3 regions of the Gordonia pseudamarae genome follow, and region 3 is predicted to be linked to each of the others. Evidence: riboswitches for the same ligand, from Rfam matches in the RefSeq annotation. Region 3 holds a riboswitch; each other region holds the start of a gene.
The links. Region 3 has a riboswitch for cobalamin ahead of GII31_RS15910 (ABC transporter substrate-binding protein). Riboswitches for the same ligand answer to the same signal wherever they lie in the genome.

Region 1: linked by a shared signal. The riboswitch ahead of metE (5-methyltetrahydropteroyltriglutamate--homocysteine S-methyltransferase) and the one ahead of GII31_RS15910 (ABC transporter substrate-binding protein) in region 3 are both predicted to bind cobalamin.
Region 2: linked by a shared signal. The riboswitch ahead of GII31_RS22285 (FecCD family ABC transporter permease) and the one ahead of GII31_RS15910 (ABC transporter substrate-binding protein) in region 3 are both predicted to bind cobalamin.

What each region holds. Positions count from the first base shown of each region.
Region 1 covers NZ_CP045809.1:1,707,228-1,711,431, forward strand. Annotated here, with positions in the region: gene metE (5-methyltetrahydropteroyltriglutamate--homocysteine S-methyltransferase) at 1-1,119, opposite strand, end outside; cobalamin riboswitch at 1,267-1,450, opposite strand; gene GII31_RS07530 (hypothetical protein) at 1,604-2,563, shown strand; gene GII31_RS07535 (hypothetical protein) at 2,654-2,875, shown strand; partial or broken gene GII31_RS22715 (transposase) at 2,948-3,323, opposite strand; gene GII31_RS22585 (hypothetical protein) at 3,400-3,690, shown strand; gene GII31_RS07545 (IS256 family transposase) at 3,715-4,204, opposite strand, start outside.
Region 2 covers NZ_CP045809.1:5,098,965-5,103,168, reverse strand. Annotated here, with positions in the region: gene GII31_RS22295 (carbon-nitrogen hydrolase family protein) at 1-713, opposite strand, end outside; gene GII31_RS22290 (MSMEG_0572/Sll0783 family nitrogen starvation response protein) at 720-1,244, opposite strand; cobalamin riboswitch at 1,506-1,694, shown strand; gene GII31_RS22285 (FecCD family ABC transporter permease) at 1,763-2,830, shown strand; gene GII31_RS22280 (ABC transporter substrate-binding protein) at 2,914-3,975, shown strand; gene GII31_RS22275 (Rho termination factor N-terminal domain-containing protein) at 4,195-4,204, shown strand, end outside.
Region 3 covers NZ_CP045809.1:3,578,416-3,582,619, reverse strand. Annotated here, with positions in the region: gene GII31_RS15920 (pyridoxal phosphate-dependent aminotransferase) at 1-791, opposite strand, end outside; gene GII31_RS15915 (aminotransferase-like domain-containing protein) at 886-2,391, shown strand; cobalamin riboswitch at 2,550-2,728, shown strand; gene GII31_RS15910 (ABC transporter substrate-binding protein) at 2,869-3,882, shown strand; gene GII31_RS15905 (FecCD family ABC transporter permease) at 3,975-4,204, shown strand, end outside.

The DNA of each region.
Region 1 (4,204 bases), 1.9 Mb from region 3:
AGCCTGCGATTCACGGCCGTCGCGCAGTGCGTGCGACAACGTCGCGACCTCGGTGTACTTCTCGGCGGCGAACGCCAGCCAGCCGCGCAGATTGTCATCGAGTGCGGTCTCCGGCTCCAAGCTGTACGGCACGTGCAGCGTCGAGCAGGATGTGGACACCGCCAGCGAGCCGGTAGACCCGAGCAGGGTGCCCAGGGTGCCCAGTGCCTTGTCGAGATCGGTCCGCCAGATGTTGCGGCCGTCGACCACGCCCGCGACGACCAGCTTGTTCGCCAGCTCGGGCACGGCCGCCACGGCGGCGACGTCGCCCTCGACAAGGTCGACGGCGATGCCCTCGACGTCGGTGCGGGCCAGAGCGCCGAGCGCGGCACCGGGATCACCGAAGTAGGTGGCGACCAGCAGCGCGGGGCGGCGGGTGACCGCGGACAAGCGTCCGTACACGGCCTCGGCCAGCTCGGGCAGGCCGTTGACGGCATCGGTGACCAGCGACGGCTCGTCGAACTGCACCCAGTCCGCACCCGCGTCGACGAGACGGTCGAGCAGTTCGAAGTAGGCGGGCAGCACGTCGTCGATGCGGGTGATCGGTGCGGCCGCACCGTCGACGGCCTTGGCCAGCGTCAGGAAGGTGATGGGACCGACGACGACGGGGCGTGCGGTGATGCCGAGGCCGTGGGCCTGGGCGACCTCGGCGAGGATCTTCTCCGGCTTGAGCGTGAACGTGGTGTCCGGGCCGATCTCGGGAACCAGGTAGTGGTAGTTGGTGTCGAACCACTTGGTCATCTCCAGAGGGGTGACCTCGGCGTTGCCGCGGGCGGCGGCGAAGTAGCGGTCCAGCGGATCGGCGATGCCGGAGACCCTGGCGGGCAGGGCGTCGAGCATGACCGCGGTGTCGAGGACCTGGTCGTAGTACGAGAAGGTGTTGACCGGGATGGAATCGAATCCGGCTGCCGCGAGCTGGGTCCAGGTGTCGCGGCGCAGGCTGGCAGCCGTCTCGGCCAGATCGGCTGCGGACACGCGGCCCGCCCAGTATCCTTCAATGGCACGCTTGAGTTCGCGGTTCGGCCCCACCCGCGGGGTGCCGAGCACTGTGGTGGTAAACGGCCGGTTGTTGATCGACATGAGTAATGTTCTCCTGCAATGCAAGTGGATGACCACCGCCCTTGCGGAGAGAAGTCGCGAGCCCCGTCGGCACGGCCCTGAGAGGGCACGCCGAAACGCCTGTCGACCACTCGCCCGAGTCCACGAGGCGGTGAGTCGCCGGACGCGGCGCGCCCGGCACAACAGGCAGGTCTTCGGACTTACCGGCGTGCGCGCATCGCGCTCCTACTGGCCGTCGCTTCCCGGGCTCACCCAGTGCTCAAGACGGCGGTCGTTCCGGCATACCGCTGCGGGACAGTTCCGGACTCTCACCGGATTCCCTCTTGTCGTCGCCGATCAGAACACAGGGGCTCCATAGTTGCTCCGGTCGGCGAACCAGTTGCGTGATCCACCATAGCGATGTATGCGCTGGTAGCCAACTGTCCGGCTGGACTCACGTAGTCTGCCCGCGAAACGCCCTCGGTGCCTCACATAGGTTTGCCCGCGAAATGATGATCGTCGGTGGATGGAAAGTGAGTTGTCGATGCGGTCGCGCGCTGAGGTGACCAGTAGGTTTGCTCGTGGGTATGTGCAGGCGTCGAAGAAGGAGCGGGGCCAGATCCTCGATCAGGGGATCGAGGTGACCGGTTGGTCGCGTGACAATGCGCGCCGGCGGTTGGTGGCTGCGGCGACGCGGCCGGGTAAGGGCCGTGCGGTTGCGGTGCGCGAGCGCAAGCCGCGGGCGCTGAAGTACTCCTACGATGCGCTCAAGGTGCTGCAGAAGGTGTGGGCGGCTTCGGGTGGCCAGTGTGGCAAGTACCTCGCGGTGTCGATGCCTGTGCAGCTTGCTGCGCTCGAGCGTCACGGTGAACTCGTTGTCGGAGAGGGCCGTTACAGCGAATCGGTGCGTGAGGAGTTGTTGTCGATGTCGGCGGCAACCATCGACCGCTACCTCAAACCAGCGAAAGCCAATGATCAGATCTCTGGTGTGTCTACGACGAAACCGTCTGTGCTGCTCCGTAATTCTATCAAGGTTCGCAAGGCCGGTGATGAGGCCGAAGCCGAACCAGGATTCTTCGAAGGCGACACTGTCGCTCACTGCGGCCCGACACTCAAAGGCGAGTTCGCCCGGACATTGAACCTGACCGATGTGCACACCGGATGGGTGTTCACCCGCAGTATCCGCAACAACGCCCACACCCACATCCTGTCCGGGTTGAAAACCGCGATTACTGAAATATCCTATGCAGTAACCAGTTTGGACTTCGACAACGGATCGGAGTTCCTCAATCAGCCGGTCATCACCTGGGCCGGAAACGAGGCATCTACTTCACCCGACCCCGGCCGTACAAGAAGAACGACCAGGCCACCATCGAATCGAAGAACAACCACCTCGTCCGCAAGTACGCGTTCTACTGGCGCTATGACACCGACACCGAACGGACCGTTCTCAACCGGCTGGGGCGGCTGGTCAACGATCGGATGAACTACCTGACCCCGACCGTCAAGCCCACCGGATTCGCCTCCACAGCGAACGGACGCCGACGCCGGGTCTTACGACGCCCCGGCCACCCCGTTGGACCGGCTCCTGGCCGCTGATGTCCTCTCTGATGCCCAACGCGCCGAGCTGTGCGCCTACCGCGACAGCCTCAACCCCGCACAGATCGGCCGCGACATCGCGTCCCTCCAAGACCAGCTGTTGTTGCTGGCCAAGGACAAAACCGAGCAGCTCTACCTCGCCTCCCTGCCCACCGCACTACCCGACGTCCGCAAAGGCATTCGAATCCCCGCCAGCTGAACCCCGTTTCGCGGGCATTCCTATCTGAGGCATGGACCCGGTTTCGCGGGCAGTTTGACGTGAGGCATTACGGATCGCCTCATACGAGACGGTCCGGCCCTGAGCGCCGGGAGAATGATCCATGACCTCTACCGTGTCCTCGCCGGCTTCCAGCCGCAACCGGCCGGCGATCTGACGCGGGGTACGCGAGGCCTTCAGATCCGCTCGCACCCGCGCCGAGAGCACCTCATCGGCGTCGATCTTGCGGTCCTGCGCCCGGGCTCGTCGAGCGGTGGCGAGCTTGTTGGCAGTGGCCGCCCGGTACTGCCCGGACGCACACCGGTTACGCCGAATCTCGCGGGAGATCACCGACTTGTCCCCGGCCGATCCTCTTCGCGATCGAGGTCACGGTTTCCTGCGCCCGCACCCCAACGGCGATCTCCACCCGATCCTCGATCGTCAACCACATCCGACCCCGACCCACGACGGCCACCCCGTCCTCACCCCCGGCCGGTCCCGTTGACCTGCCCTATTGCTACGGCGGAATGACACTGCCCACCATCGAATCCAAGGACAATCACCTTGTGCGTAAGTACGCGTTCTACTGGCGCTATGACACCGACACCGAACGCGCCGTTCTCAACCCGCTGTGGCCTCTGGTCAACGACCGCCTCAACTACCTGACACCCACCATCAAACCCGTCGGCTTCGCCTCCACCGCCGACGGGAGGCGCCGCCGCCCTTCGACTTTGCGGACCGTTGGGACCAGCTCAACGAAGATGAGGACAAGAACGTGTCCGCGGCTATCCCGGGTCAAGTCCCGCGTAGTGGTGTAACTGGTTGTGGTCCTTCGTAGGTGGTCAGGCGGGTAGTTGGATCAGTGGGTCGGTGTTCACCTCCGGTGTGTGGTCGGTGTCGGTGACGGTCAGTCGGCAGCGGCTGAGCACTTCGAGGCCGAGGTAGCGGCGGCCTTCGGCCCATTCGTCGGTCTGCTCGGCGAGCACTGCTCCGATGAGCCGGACGATGGCATCGCGGTTCGGGAAGATGCCTACGACGTCGGTGCGGCGCCGGATCTCGCGGTTGAGTCGTTCTGTGGGGTTGTTGGACCAGATCTGGCGCCACACGTCATCAGGAAACGCGGCGAATGCCAGCAGGTCTTCACGGGCGTCGCCGAGGTGTTCGGCGACGTCGGGTAGGCGGTCTTCGGTGTATTCGATGAGTCGGTCGAACTGGGCATTGACCGCACCAGCAGTGGGTTGGTCATAGACGCTGTGCAGCATGGCCTTGACTGCTGGCCACATCGACTTCGGACACACCGCCATCAGATTCGCCGCGTAATGGGTGCGGCAG
Region 2 (4,204 bases), 1.5 Mb from region 3:
CCGCCCGGATCAACGATTTTCGCATTGCCGACGTAGCGGAGGGAGCCGAATGTGCCGGACTGGTTGGAGGCCACCCAGAACACCTGATTGTCCAGCGCGCGGGCTGCGTCGAACAGGTTGAACCGGTATGTCCAGCGATCGTCCTGCAGGTTCTCGGCGGTCGCGGTGCGGGCCGCCGGCCAGGCCGACAGGCTGGCGATGATCTCGGCGCCGTCGAGCGCCATAACCCGGGCCGCCTCGGGAAATGCCTTGTCGTAACAGATCTGGAGTCCGACTCGGCCCACAGGAGTGTCGAAGACGCCGTAGTCGCCGCCGGGGGAGTACGACATGTTCTCGCCGAGCGGCTGATGGACCTTGCGGTAGGTTCCGTAGACGCGATCGCCGTCGAGGATGGCGGCGGCGTTGTAGCGGGTCCGGCCGTCGTCGGCGAGTTCGCAGAAGCCGATCGCGATCACCAGATCGCCGATGATCGACTGCACGCGCGCGATCTCGGGTCCGTCGAGACGGATGGCCGGCGGGAGCGAACGGCCCGTGTTCTTCACGGTGTCGCCGTGGTTGCCCAGCGACGAGAGGTATCCGCCGATCGCTGCTTCCGGGAAAACCACGAGGTCGACATTCTGTTCTCGGGCGCGGGTCGTGAACTCGGCGATGACGCGGTAGTTCTGTTCGAGGTCGCGGGTGAAATTGGCTGCGACGGAGCCGATGACAACCATATCTGGCTACACCATGTAGGTCGAGTTGATGATGGCGCCCTTGCGGGCGAAGTGGATGAGGGCATCCTGGACGTCCAGGGGATGCGCTGGGATGACGCCGTCGATCAGATCCTCCTCGCGGCCGCCGTGCAGCGCGAGACCGAACCTGCAGCAGAACACGGCGCCGCCCTCGGCGATGAACGTCTCGAGGGAGTTGTTGATGTTCTGCTCACCCGGGAATCCGGAATCTCCGGTTGTCGGAAATCCGCGCGTGGCAAGGCAATTGATGGCTCCGGGACCGTAGAAGTACATCGTCGAGTCAAATCCCTTGCGCAGCGCGCGGGTGGCCTGCAGGACGGCGACGAAGGACACCGACGATTCGTGGGCGATTCCGTGTACGAGGGTGAAGTACGATTCGCCCTCGTGGGCCTGATAGTCCGGGAAGATCTTGGTGCCGCCATAGATGTTGGAGCCCTTGGGAAGTGACGGATGGGGGATCTCGGCGAGGGAGGTGGCGATGTTGTCGGCGATGGCGGGATCGAAAGAAGGCACGATGACTCCTGAGATAGGGGATGGCAAACAGATGAGGGGGGTGGGGGCGGGCGAGGTCGCCCGGTCGGATGTGGCCGGTGGTCGCTCGTCGTCCGCGTTGACGGCGTATTCCGTTCGGCTACGGCTATCAGTTCACGCCTCGAATGATTCCGTGTGGTTACCGATGGAAGAATTGCCGAACCAATCGCGTTAACACGCCGGTCCACCGGGGTTCGGCGGTGGTGTCGTGTCCGAGGTGGTTGAACCCGCGCGGCGGATGATACTGTCCAGCGCAGAGTCGGTGCCACGCACATCCGCGGATGTGCCGGGAATCCGGTGAGAATCTGGAACTGTCGCGCAGCGGTAAGGGTGATTGACCGGGGCGAGTACCCACTGGGCAGGGATGTCCGGGAAGGGGCCCCGGCCGAGGTGACCCCGAGTCCGAAGACCGGCCGACTCTGTGGATTGTTGGCCGGGCTTCGCGAATTGAGCCCCGACACGTGAGGGCAGGCATGACGCCAGCGCCTGATGGTGCCACCGTGAGCGGCGTTCGACGCGGGCGGCGCGGCGACGCACGCCGGGTACCGGTTCTTCCGCTGGTCGTGGTCCTGGTGGTGGCGGCGCTCGCCAGTGCTGTCGTCTCCCTGGCGTTCGGTTCCGAACCGCTCGAGCTGGGCGGCGTCGTCGATGTGGTGATCGCGCGGCTCGGCGGATCCGCCGAGCCGGATCAGGTGTACGACACCATCGTGTGGGATCTGCGTGCCCCCCGCGTCCTGTTGGCGCTGATCGTCGGCGCAGGTCTGGCGGTGGCCGGTACGTGTATCCAGACGCTGGTGCGCAACCCGCTCGCCGACCCGTTTCTGCTCGGTATCTCCTCGGGCGCCGGGGTGGGGGCGACGTCGGTGATCGTGCTGGGCCTGTTCGGCGCCTTCGGTGTGTGGGCGTTGTCGGCGGGTGCGCTGGTGGGCGCGCTCGTGGCCACCGCGCTGGTGTTCGGGGTGTCGATCGCGCAGGGCGGGATCGACCCGTTGCGGCTGGTGCTGACCGGTGTGGTGTTGTCCTCGGCGTTCTCGTCGGTGTCCAGCTTCCTGGTGTTCGCGAGCGACGATCCCGAGGCCACCCAGTCGGTGCTGTACTGGCTGCTGGGCAGCTTGTCGGGCACCACCTGGGCGCATGTGCTTCCGGCCTCGATCACCGTCGTGCTCGGTGTGACGGCATTGCTGGGCCTGCACCGTTGGCTCGACGCCCTGGCCATCGGCGGCGACGCCGCCGCCGGGCTCGGGGTGCCGGTCAAACAGCTGCGGATCGCGCTGTTCGTTCTCTCGTCGGTGCTGGTGGGAGTGCTGGTCGCAGTGTCCGGCGGCATCGGATTCGTCGGGCTCGTGGTGCCCCATCTGGCGCGTATCCTCGTCGGGTCACGGCACTACGCGGTGCTGCCGGTGGCGGGGGCCGGCGGCGCGCTGTTCCTGGTGTGGGTGGACACGCTCGCCCGCACCGTCGTCAGCCCTCAGGAGATCCCGCTGTCGGTGGTCACCGGCCTGATCGGAGCCCCGATCTTCCTCATCCTGCTCGGCCGTAGACAGTACCGCTACGCGGGTGGTGCCTGATGGTTTGGCGCCTGATGGTTTGGTGATCGGGGGCTGGGAGCCCCGTTCGATTCCCCGGAAAACCCCTATCGAAAGGAGCCGATATGACCGTGAGAACGGTGCGGTACAAGAGGACCGGTGTGGCGATGGCCGGAGCGCTGGCGCTGGGCGTCATTCTCTCCGGCTGCGGCGACGATTCCGGCGGTGACAACGCCAGGTCGACGACGGCCATCGAAAACTGCGGCGGCCAAGAACAATTCCCCGTTCCGGCCGAACGGATCTTCGTCAACGACGGAAACATGACCTCGATGCTGCTGCAACTCGGTGCGCAGGACCGGATCGCCGGGGTGTCCGATCTCGAACGGCATCGGGACGTGCTGTCGCAGGTGTACGGCAAGGATGTGGTCGACGCGCTGCCGGTGGCGGCCGAGTCGTATCCGACGCTGGAGAACATCATCGCGCGCACACCCGATGTCATGGTGGCCGGGTGGAACTACGGCTACAAGCAGGAGAAGGGTGTCACGCCGGACATCTTGCGGAGCAAGGGAATAGCTCCCTACATCCTCACCGAGAGCTGCCGTCGCGACGACGGCGCCCGCGGTATCGTGCCCGCCTGGGAGGCCCTTGACACCGACCTCACCAACCTCGGTGTGCTCACCGGTGAGGAGGTCACGGCGAAGGAGACCATGGCCGACATCGACACCCGGCTGGCCGCCCTGGCACAGGCCCCCAAGGGTGACAAGGTGCCGACGGTGTTTCTGTTCGACAGCGGTACCAACGAGATCTACACGAGCGGATCGTACGGTGGGCCGCAGGCGATCATCTCCGCGGCGGGGGCGCGCAACGCCACCGAGGACGTCCAGGACACCTGGACCGGTGTTTCGTGGGAGCGCCTGGTCGCATCGCGGCCCGACTTCTTCGCCTTCGTCGACTATCCACCGCAGACGTTCGCCGACAAGGTGAACGTCCTCCGCACCAATCCGGCCACCAAAGACCTTCCGGCGGTGAAGGAAGGACGATTTTTGAATCTGCCGTACGCCACCTGGACGAGCGGCCCGCTGAACGTCGACGCCGCCGAGAATCTGCGCAAGGCATTGGAGACGGCGAACCTGTTGCCCGAGAGTCAGATCGCGCCCCGGCACGATCTGGGCCTGCCGCTGTCGTAGCCGTCTGTCGGCATTCCGTCCCGGCCGGACCGTCCACGCGACGGCGAGGCCGGGTCCGGCGGCCGCTCGCGCGGTGAAGTGGTGGAGTGGTGCGGCGGCTCCATATATCGCACGTGGTCGGCATGTACTCCCGCACAACCGGACGGTCGCTGGTTACGCTGCACGCAGCGTCGGCAATACTGTCGGCGCCGCGTCGTACCCGTGATGAATGGAACTCAGATGTCGAGGA
Region 3 (4,204 bases):
TCACCGGCCAGGTGCAGGGGTCCGGTCGCCACAACCCAGCCGGCGCGGTACCCGCACACGCGATAGGCCTTCGAGAGGCCGCCGAATGTCAGGCACAGCACGTCGTCGCCGGCGGCGCGGGCGGCGTAGTGATGCCGCGCCTGGCCGAACACCAGCTCCTCGTAGATCTCGTCGCTGAGCAGGATCAGTCCGTGGCGGCGGGCGATGTCGGCGATCCCGCGCACGGTCTCCTCGCTGTAGACCGCCCCGGTCGGGTTGTTGGGGTTGATCAGTACGAGCGCGGTGGTTCGCGGGGTCACCTTCGACTCGATGTCCTCCAGCGACGGATTCCAGCCGTCGGACTCGTCGGCCAGATAGTGCACGGGTACACCGCCGGTGAGGTTCACCGCACCGGTCCAGGTGGGGTAGTCGGGTGCGGGCACGAGGATCTCATCACCCGGGTTGACCAGCGCCTGCAGGGTGAGGGTGATGAGTTCACTGACCCCGTTGCCCAGGAACACGTTGTCGGCCCGCACACCGTCGATCCCGCGCCCCAGATAGTGCTCGGCCACCGCCTGCCGGGCCGCGGGGATGCCGCGTGAATCCGAATACGCTTGGGCCGTATCCAGGTTGGCGGCAACGGCGTCGACGATCTCCGGGCGTGCGACGAGCCCGAAGGGGCGCATGTTGCCGAGGTTGAGCCGCAGCACGTCATGTCCCTGGCCCTCCAGGCGCATCGCTTCGGTGAGGATCGGGCCGCGGACGTCGTAGCGCACGTTTTTGAGGCGGTGGGATTGCCGGAACTTCGTCATGACGCCATTCCATCGCGTAAGTGGCCGTTGATGAAGGTCCACTTCCGTCAATTCGGCGGGACCACTTTGGCCCGGATCGGCCTACTCTTGTGCCATGGCCCGTACCGCTCGCCCCGGATCCCTGGTTCTCGACGACGTCTCGGGAGCGGCGGATCTGGTGGGTGCGATCGTCGACCGTATCGCCGACGGTGTGCTCGCCGACGGTGACCGGCTGCCGTCCAGCCGTGCACTGGCGGGGCAGACCGGACTGTCCCGGGGCACTGTGGTGCGTGCCTTCGACGAACTGGCGGCCGCGGGATTCATCGTCGCCGAACACGGTTCGGGAACGCGGGTGAGTGCGGGCGTGGTACAGGCGGCGCGGGCCGGGGCGCGCACCCGGGGCCTGCGCGAGGCCGTACCGGAGAGGGCGCTCGCGCCACGACGGGGGCGTTCGGTCCGTGACCTGCGTCCGGGGATTCCCGATGCGGGCCTGGTCGACCGGCGGGCGTGGCGCAGCGCGGTCCGGGCGGCGGCCTCCGACGGCATGGCCGGACTGAACCCGTGGGAGGAGCCGAGTCCGCGACTGCGCGCCGAACTGTCCGGCCACCTGCGCCGGCATCGAGGCATCGCCGACGCCGATCCGTTGCTGTTCGACAGCTCGCGTTCGGCGATCGCCGCGCTGTGTGCGGCGTTCGCCGCCGAACGTAGGGCTTCTTGTGGTCGGGTCCCGGTCGGCCCTCAAGACCGGGCCGGGCCAACCGAACCCTCCGATGCGTGCGGGATTCCGTTCCACATTGAGGACCCCGGCTATCGCGGGGCCCTGCTCATGGCACGTGAGCAGGACCTCGATGTCCGGTTCCACCCCGTGGAAGCCGACGGACTCGACGTCGCCGTCCTCGGCGACGAGCCGGGCATCGTGTTCACCACGCCGGCGCATCAGTATCCGCTCGGTCACCGGATCAGTGTCGACCGTCGGGTTGCCCTCGTCGAATGGGCCAGGCGAACAGGATCTTTGGTGATCGAAGACGACTACGACGGCGAGTTTCGCTACGGCGTCGCCCCGCTGCCCGCGCTGGTCACACTGCCCGGCGCGAGCGGGTGCGTGGCGTATGTGGGCACCTCGTCGAAGTCGGTGTCGCCGGATCTGCGCGTCGCCTGGTGCGTGCCGCCCGCCGCGCTGCGCAGGTCCGTCGAGCGGTGGCTGGCAGTGCATCGCCGAGGGCCGTCGGCGCTGCCCGCCGACGCGCTGGGTGAATTCATCGGCTCGGGCGCGATGGACCGCCACCTGGCCAGGGCCGCCCGCGTGTACAGCGATCGCCGCGCCAGGCTGGTGGCCGCACTGGCCCGCGAATGCCCCCGACTGGCCGTCACCGGGGTCGAGGCCGGTCTGCATCTGTGTGTGCTGCTACCGGGACTCGACGACGAGGCGGTGGTCACCGGACTTGACCAGGCCGGCTGGCGCACAAGGTCATTGAGCAGCCAGTCGGCAACACACGCGGTGTCCGGGCTGGTGCTGTCCTATTCGCGGCTCGGTGGCCGCGGAGCGGGGGAGTTCGCGTCCGCGCTGCGCGTGGTGGTCGGGCGCGTGCGGGGTCAGGAGTTCGGTCCGGCCGGTCCTTGAGCCGGAGGATCGCTTCGTGCAGGTCTCTTTGCAGCAGTTCGGCATTCCAGTGCGGTGTTCCTTCGGAAGGTCACCGGCATTCCTGGCGCTGTGTAGGGCCGACCGTAGCAGCGGCGGCCGGGAGTCGGCGGGCACGATGTCCGAGTTCGGGCGGTCCGTCCTATACTCAGCGGACCAGCATGCCCACATGGGCGGGGAACCCGGTGCAAATCCGGGACTGACGCGCAGCGGTGAGAGGGACGTGCCGGACACGATGCCACTGGTCGAGGAAGACCGGGAAGGCGCCCGGCGGCGGTTGATCTCGAGTCCGAAGACCTGCTGGTATCGTGCGGGCCGCCGCCCGCGCGATCGCAGGACAACGGCCCCGCGAGATGGGCCGCGACCAGAAGGAACCTCGTTATGCGCGCTCGGCGTACCTCCCCGTCCCGACGCTCGACGCTCTCACCGCCGCGGGCTTTCGCGCGCCGACGTCCGTTGATGCTGGGTACCGCGCTGCTCGGCGCGGTCGCGGTGGTGCTCGCCGGATGCTCCGACGTCGACCACGAAGGGGACGACGCGGTGGCCGGTGAAGGCTTCCCGGTGACGGTGGAGAACTGCGGTGAGAAGGTGACGATGAACGCCGCGCCGCAGCGCATCGTGTCGATGAACCAGGGCACCACCGAGGTGCTGCTGTCACTGGGCCTGGCCGATCGGGTGGTGGGCACCGCCACCTGGACCGACCCCATCCTCGATTCGTTGGCCGGGGACAACGAAGGCATCAAGCGCCTGGCCGACAACAAGCCGTCCCTGGAGGCGGTGCTCGCCGAGAACCCCGATTTCGTCACCGCCTCGTTCAGCTCGACACTCGGGGACGGTGGCGTGGCCACCCGCGCCCGGTTCGACGAGCTGAAGGTCCCCAACTATCTGGCGCCGTCGGACTGCGAGGGCAAGGTCGCCGACGGGGGTGACGGTACGCGGGAGAGCCCGGCGAGCCTCGACCAGGTGTACAAGGAGATCACTCAGCTCGGTGAGCTCACCGGTACCTCGGACAAGGCGACGTCGGTGATCGACGACCTCAAGGGACGGGTCACCGCTGCCCAGAAGTCGGTGAACGCCCAGGGCGTCAGCGTCCTGTACTGGTTCGCCAACGCCGAACAGCCGTATATCGCCGGCTGCTGCGGGGCGCCCGGCATCATCACCAACACGCTCGGCCTCAAGAACGTCTTCGATGACACGAAAGCCGAATGGCCGCAGGTGAGTTGGGAAGCGGTCGCCAGTCGTAACCCGCAGGTACTGGTGCTCGGCGACCTGACCCGCAAGAGCCAGACCGCCGAAACCGGCGAGGCCAAGATCCGGTTCCTGGAAACTAATCCGGTGACCAGGGAGATGGACGCGGTCAAGAACAAGCGGTACATCCTGGTGACCGGTGCGGAGATGAATCCGTCGCTGCGCACCGTGTACGGCATTCAGAACGTCGCCGACGGGTTGGTCGAACTCGGCTTGAGCAAGTGACCGCGACCGCCACGGTCCGCGATGGCGGACGGCGGTACGGCCGTGTCGGCGGGATCGCGGTGCTGTGGGTGGGTGGACTGATCGCGCTGGTCATGTCCATCGCGTTCGCCATCACGATCGGACCCGCCGGGCTGGGGATCGGCGATGTGCTGCGATCGGCACGCGCCCACGTCGTCGGCGGCAGCACCGGGCTCACCGCGCTCGAGGATGCGATCATCTGGGACTCGCGGCTGCCGCAGTCGTTGCTCGCGGCCACGTGCGGCGCCGGTCTGGCGGTGTGCGGTGCGGTGCTGCAGGCGCTGCTGCGCAACCCGCTCGCCGA